Regions from separate parts of the Roseateles sp. DB2 genome, predicted to be linked through region 2. Evidence: predicted binding sites of a transcription regulator. Region 2 holds the regulator's gene; each other region holds the start of a gene.
The links. Region 2 encodes HrcA, which represses chaperone genes, less so after heat shock. Its sites were predicted from a motif close to TTAGCACTCNNNNNNNNNGAGTGCTAA; they were not measured.
Positions count from the first base shown of each region.

Region 1: the regulator HrcA is predicted to act here: its motif matches at 1,258-1,284, upstream of groES (co-chaperone GroES).
Region 3: the regulator HrcA is predicted to act here: its motif matches at 722-748, upstream of rpoH (RNA polymerase sigma factor RpoH).

Region 1 covers NZ_JBPZGY010000006.1:248,994-251,259, reverse strand. The annotation lists gene gshA (glutamate--cysteine ligase) at 1-898, shown strand, start outside; gene groES (co-chaperone GroES) at 1,399-1,689, shown strand; gene groL (chaperonin GroEL) at 1,771-2,266, shown strand, end outside.
Region 2 covers NZ_JBPZGY010000022.1:46,137-48,402, reverse strand. The annotation lists tRNA gene ACS5PK_RS21555 (tRNA-Ile) at 501-577, opposite strand; gene hrcA (heat-inducible transcriptional repressor HrcA) at 667-1,683, opposite strand; gene ACS5PK_RS21545 (NAD kinase) at 1,752-2,266, shown strand, end outside.
Region 3 covers NZ_JBPZGY010000011.1:114,925-117,190, reverse strand. The annotation lists gene ACS5PK_RS16565 (ATP-binding protein) at 1-39, shown strand, start outside; gene ACS5PK_RS16560 (chemotaxis protein CheW) at 177-677, shown strand; gene rpoH (RNA polymerase sigma factor RpoH) at 799-1,713, shown strand; gene ACS5PK_RS16550 (SCO family protein) at 2,098-2,266, opposite strand, start outside.

The sequences.
Region 1 (2,266 bases), on a different contig from region 2:
GCATGCCACCTCGCTGCGCATGGGCCGCCTGGGTTATCAGAGCGACGCGCAGTCATCACTGGCCGTCAGCTACAACAGCCTGGAAGGCTATGCCGCCTCGCTGCAGGACGCCCTCTTGCGGCCCTACCCGGCCTACGAGGCCATCGGCATCATGAATCCGGGCGGCGAGTACAACCAGCTCTCCACCAGCCTGCTGCAGATCGAGAACGAGTTCTACGGCACCATCCGCCCCAAGCGCGTGATCCGCAGCGGCGAGCGTCCCCTGCATGCCTTGCGGGAGCGAGGCGTGGAGTATGTGGAGGTCCGCTGCATGGACCTGGATCCCTTCGAGCCCGTCGGCATCAGTGCGTCGACCATGCGCTTCATTGACCTCTTCCTGCTGCACTGCCTGCTGTCGGACAGCCCGCCAGACACGCCCGAGGAGATCGCCGCCTTGGCCCGCAACCAGCAGCTGACCGCCTCCCGCGGCCGTGAGCCCGGCCTGCAGCTGGAGCGCGCCGGCCAGGCCGTGCTGTTGCGCGACTGGGCGGCCGAGCTGCTGGAAGAGCTAGGACCGCTGAGCGCACACCTGGACCGCCAACTGGGCGGCGACGCCTACGCCCAGGCTCTGGCCCGTGCATGCGAACGCTTCGAGCATCCCGAACTGCTGCCCTCCGCCCGTGTGCTGGAAGCCATGGCGCGGGAGTTCGGCCACTCTCACCTGCGCTTCATCGCCCATTGCTCACAGCAGGCCCGCGCCCATCTGCGCGCGCAGCCGCTGAGTGCCGAACGGCAGGAAGCATTTGCCGAGACCGCACGCCGCTCCCTGGCTGAGCAGGCCGCCGTTGAGGCCGCGGACACCCTGCCCTTCGAGGACTTCAGGCAGCAATACCTGGCCCCTTCCCAGCTTCAGGCCTGAGCAGGCTTCACCGCTGGCACCGCCCTCCCCCGCATCCTTGTCCTCTGGGGGCGGCCGAATTCCGGGCCCGAGGTGCGAAGTCCTTGAACGCACCTTGCGTGCCCGGAAGCACCGACAGGCAGATGCCCCCCGCGCCGCGTCATCCACGCCAGCTGTGGACAACTGTGTGGGTGGCGCGGTGAGGGCGGCCACAAGTCCTTGATTCACAAGGCCCCGGCAGACATTGCCCATTTTTTGTGCAGCGACGGCGCAGGCACTGTGCCGACCAAGCCGTCCGTCGCTGGGGCCAGGGGCGCTGGCAGCACGTCCGCAAGCCCACCTCTTGAAACGTCGCGGGTCATCCCTATAATCCTCTCCTGCTAGCACTCTCAAACGTTGAGTGCCAACAAGAAAGATTTGGCACAAACACGCGGCTCCGGCCGGTTTGTCCCGATGTGATGGCCTGTCGCTCTTCTGGCGTCCGGCCGGCAACGACCCAAGACTCTCAGCAAGGAGATGTGATGAAACTGCGTCCTCTGCACGATCGCGTGATCGTTAAGCGCCTCGAAAACGAAACCAAGACGGCCTCCGGCATCGTCCTGCCCGACAACGCCGCCGAGAAGCCCGACCAGGGTGAAGTGCTGGCCGTGGGTCCTGGCAAGCGCAACGACAAGGGCGACTTCGTGGCCCTGAACGTGGCCGTGGGCGACCGCGTGCTGTTCGGCAAGTACTCGGGCCAGTCGGTCAAGGTCGATGGCGAAGAGCTGCTCGTGATGCGCGAAGAAGACCTCTTCGCCGTCGTCGCCAAGTAATCGCTACTGCGCGACTGCCTGGCGCCGACTGAGCGCCAGGAAGCCGCCAATGCAAACCCAAAGAATTTCGGAGAAATCAACATGGCAGCAAAAGACGTGGTCTTTGGTTCCGACGCCCGTGCCCGCATGGTCGAAGGCGTGAATGTCCTGGCAAACGCCGTCAAGGTCACCCTGGGCCCCAAGGGCCGCAATGTGGTGCTCGAGCGCTCCTTCGGCGCCCCCACCGTGACCAAGGACGGTGTGTCCGTGGCCAAGGAAATCGAGCTGAAGGACAAGCTGCAGAACATGGGCGCCCAGATGGTCAAGGAAGTCGCTTCCAAGACCTCGGACAACGCCGGTGACGGCACCACCACCGCCACCGTGCTGGCCCAGGCCATCGTGCGCGAAGGCATGAAGTACGTGGCCGCCGGCATGAACCCCATGGACCTGAAGCGCGGCATCGACCGCGCCGTGACCGCCCTGGTCGCCCAGCTGAAGGCCGCCTCCAAGGCCACCACCACCTCCAAGGAAATCGCCCAGGTCGGCACCATCTCGGCCAACAGCGACTCCGACGTGGGCGAAATCATCGCCTCCGCCA
Region 2 (2,266 bases):
CCGACTCCAGGCACGATCCGTCCCCAAGGACTTCATTCACGACCGCCTGCGCTTTCACAACATGGCGGTACCAGATAGGCCAAGGACAAAACCGATTCCAGTTCCAAACGGCGCATCCCTCGACGAGCGAAGTTTGGCTTCCGCACTTGCGCATCAGCAGATCGAAAAGCGCCAGGAAGAGCCACGAGTGCCCCACGGATCGGTACCCGACACGCCACAAGACCGCGTGGGCTAACTCATGTACTACTGTCTCGTAAATAACTGCCTCAGTCTGACCACGAACTATGTAGATCGTGTGTGACTTTGGAAGGTAGCGCCCTAGGAATCGCCGCTGGCCGCTGTCGTCCCACCGAATCTGTGGTGGTTGATCAATCCCTAGCCGGGCACAGACAGATGTCAACACCTCAGGAAGATCAATGTCGACAGCCGAAGGCGTTGACACTTCGTTGACAGCTCGCTTCCTGAAAAGCATCAAAAACTCCCTAAGTTCTTGATTTTATTGGTAGGCCGTACAGGACTTGAACCTGTGACCAAAGGATTATGAGTCCTCTGCTCTAACCAACTGAGCTAACGGCCCCCGTGATTCCGGCGCCGGGGAGGCGCCTTCAACAAACCCGGCGGGGAGCCGGGAGCGCGGATTGTACGGGGTGGATTCCGAACTTCCGGCTACTTCTGCGACAGCGCGTTGGACACCATGCGGGAGGTGATGTCCACGATCTGGATCATGCGGTCGTAGGCCATGCGCGTCGGGCCGATCACGCCCAGGGTGCCAACCACCTGCCCGTCAACCTCGTAGGGCGCGGACACAATGGAAAGCTCCTCGTAAGGCACGATCTGGCTCTCGCCGCCGATGAAGATGCGCACGCCCTCGGCGCGGCTGGAACCGTCCAGCAGGCGCATCAGCTGGGTCTTCTGCTCGAAGAGGTCGAAAAGCCGGCGCAGACTGTTCATGTCCTGGCTGAAATCCTGCACGGTCAACAGGTTGCGCTCGCCAGAGATGATGACCTGCTCCTCCTGCGACATGGCCTCGGTACCCACCTGCACCGCAGCATTCATCAGCAGGGCGATCTCGCCGCGCAGGGCGTCCACCTCGTGCTTGAGCTTCTCCCGCACGGCCTCCAGGCTCAGGCCGGCGTACTGGGCGTTCAGTCGATTGCTGGCCTCGGCCAACTCGGCCTGGGTGTGATCCTGGGCGGTGAAGATCACCCGGTTCTGCACATCGCCGTCCGGCGAGACCATGATGACCAGCACCCGCCGCTCACCCAGGCGCAGGAACTCGATGTGGTGAAAGACGCTGGGCTTGCGCGGCGCCGTCACCACGCCAACAAAGCTGGACAGATTGGACAGCAGCTGCGCCGCACTGGTGATCACGCGCTGGGGCTGGTCCGGCTGCAGCTGCGCATCCAGGGCAATGGGCTCGGCACCCAGCAGACCCGGATTGGCCGTCAGCATGGTGTCCACGAACAGGCGGTAGCCGCGCGGCGTGGGAATGCGCCCAGCACTGGTGTGAGGGCTGGCAATGAGCCCCAGCTCTTCCAGATCCGCCATCACGTTGCGGATGGTGGCAGGGGACAGCTCCAGCCCCGAGGCCTTGGACAGCGTTCGGGAACCAACGGGCTGGCCGTCCGCGATATAGCGTTCGACCAGGGTTTTCAGCAGGGATTTGGATCGCTCGTCGAGCATGGTTTTCATTGTACGGACATGGGCGAACCCGGCATTCGGCCCAGAGGCGCTGTGGTGTAATTCTGCGCATGGCCAAACGATTCCAACATGTGGCGATTGTGGGGAAGCACCAGGCTCGTGGCATTCGCCCCGTCCTGGAGGAGATTGCCCAATTTGTGGCCAGTCAAGGCCTGGAGGTTTCCCTTGAGCGCGACACGGCGCTCAACACGGGAATCACTGCCTATGACGCCCTGGACAACGCCGAACTGGGCCAGCGCTGCGACCTGGCCATCGTCGTCGGTGGCGACGGCACCATGCTGGGCTTCGCCCGGGAGATGGCTCGCCACGGCACGCCGCTGGTGGGCATCAACCAGGGCCGCCTGGGCTTCATCACCGACATCTCCATCGAGCACTTCCGCGAGGCGCTCTCCCCCATCCTGGCCGGCGACTATGACGCCGAACAGCGTGCCATGCTCGAAGGCGAGGTCTGGCGGGACAACGCCATCATCTTTGAAGGCGTGGCCCTCAATGACGTGGTGGTGAGCCGCGGCGCCACGGCCTCCATGGTCGAGCTGCGGGTGGATGTGGGGGACGAGTTCGTCGC
Region 3 (2,266 bases), on a different contig from region 2:
CATCTGGACGCGCTGTTCCAGGACGGCGGCACGCTCTGAATGAGCCATGGATCTTCCGCCCCGGAGCGCGTATTGCGTCGCACAGCAAGGCACTTCCATCAGCGGAGGGCTTGGCCGTCTGTGCACAATAGCCGCTGAAGGGCGCCCTCGCCCGCATCGCCTCGAGAACCCCCTCCATGACTTCGACCGAACTCGCCCCTGCCCCCGGCACCGCCCTGGTGGAAGCCGACAGCCCACCTGCCGTCCTGCAATTCCTGACCTTCCGCATAGGTGCTGAGGAATACGGCATAGACATCCTCAAGGTCCAGGAGATCCGCTCCTATGAGGCACCCACCCGGATCGCCCACTCGCCCAGCTTCGTCAAGGGCGTGGTCAATCTGCGCGGTGTGATCGTACCCATCGTGGACATGCGCATCCGCCTGGGCTGCGAGGCCGAGACCAATGCCTTCACCGTCGTCATCGTGCTGAACGTGGTGGGCCGGGTCGTTGGCGTGGTGGTGGATTCGGTATCCGACGTGCTGGAGATGGCCCGCTCGGCCATCCGCCAGGCCCCGGAGGTAGGCTCGTCCATCGACACCCGCTTCGTGACCGGCCTGGGCACCATCAATGAGCGAATGTTGATCCTGCTGGACATCGAAGCCATGATCGCCAGCCCGGACTTCGGCTTGATGGAATGAGAATATTCCATATAAATCATGCACTTGGGAATTTTGCTCGCCGATTAGCACTCGTCGCATTTGAGTGCTAATATGAATGGGTCGGAGCCAGCCATGGCTTCACCGAAAGCGAGAACCCTCCATGTCCAACCAAGCACTGACTGTTCGCGATCCCTGGGCCCTGCTCCCATCGCTGGGCAATTTGGACGCGTATATCTCCGCCGTGAACCGCATGCCCCTGCTCACCCCCGAGGAAGAGCAGAGCTTTGCCCGCCGCCTGCGCGAGCAGGGTGATCTGGAGGCCGCAGGGCGGCTGGTGCTCTCGCACCTGCGTCTGGTGGTCTCGATCTCCCGCCAGTACCTCGGCTATGGCCTGCCCCAGGGCGACCTGATCCAGGAAGGCAATGTGGGCCTGATGAAGGCGGTCAAGCGCTACGACCCGGACCAGGGCGTGCGCCTGGTGTCCTATGCCATGCACTGGATCAAGGCCGAGATCCACGAGTACATCCTGCGCAACTGGCGCATGGTCAAGGTGGCGACCACCAAGGCACAGCGCAAGCTCTTCTTCAATCTGCGCTCCATGAAGCACAGCCTCAAGGGCGAGGCGGCGGACGACCAGGTGCAGCGAGCCAGCTTGAGCGAGGCCGAGATCGAGCATGTGGCCCGCGAGCTCAACGTCAAGCGCGAGGAAGTCCTGGAGATGGAGACGCGCCTGGCCGGTGGCGACGTCGCCTTGGAGCCCCAGACCGACGAGGACGGCGAAAGCTTCGCCCCCATTGCCTACCTGGCCGACGACAGCCAGGAACCCACCCGCGTGCTGGAAGCTCGAGGCCGCGATGATCTGGCCGGCGATGGCATCACCCGCGCCTTGGCGGTACTGGATGAGCGCAGCCGCCGCATCGTGGAAGAGCGTTGGCTCAAGGTCAACGACGACGCCTCGGGTGGAATGACCCTGCACGAGCTGGCCGCCGAGTATGGCGTCAGCGCCGAGCGCATCCGCCAGATCGAGGTGGCTGCGATGAAGAAAATGAAGAAGGCCCTCAGCGAAACAGCATGAACGTCCTGCGGGTCAGGCGCGTCCAGGGGCCCAGCCCCTGCTGACAAGGTCGCTGCCAGCGTCTGGCAGAGCCGATGCTCCAGGGCTTCAGCCATCCAGGCTGGAGCCCTTTTTACTTCCTGCGGCGCGGGCCACGGTCCAGCCAAGAGCGACACCCGCAGTGCTTCGGATGCGGTCCGTGCGCCGTCGGGCACCCGGCAGAACGCCCAGGCTTGCGCGGCAACATGCTGCGGCTCCGTCGCCGCGAAGCGCATGCCACAGGCCGCACCACAGGCCGCATGCCACAGACGTTTGGCAGCGGATTGAGGGGCAGGCAGGCCCCAGTGCTACACCGGATGCGGACGCCAGCCACCCGGGAGCGAGGTGCGACAGCCCATTGGCCGCTCAGCGCCGGGACTCCCCCAGCAGCGTCATGATGTCCTGGCTCAGCGCCTCAGCACCGCTGCCATAGCGAGAGAAGACGCGGATGCGCCCCTCGGTGTCGAAGATGAAGCTGGCCGCCGTGTGGTCCATGGTGTAGGTCTCGGGCGTCTTGCCGGGGACCTTGGCGTAG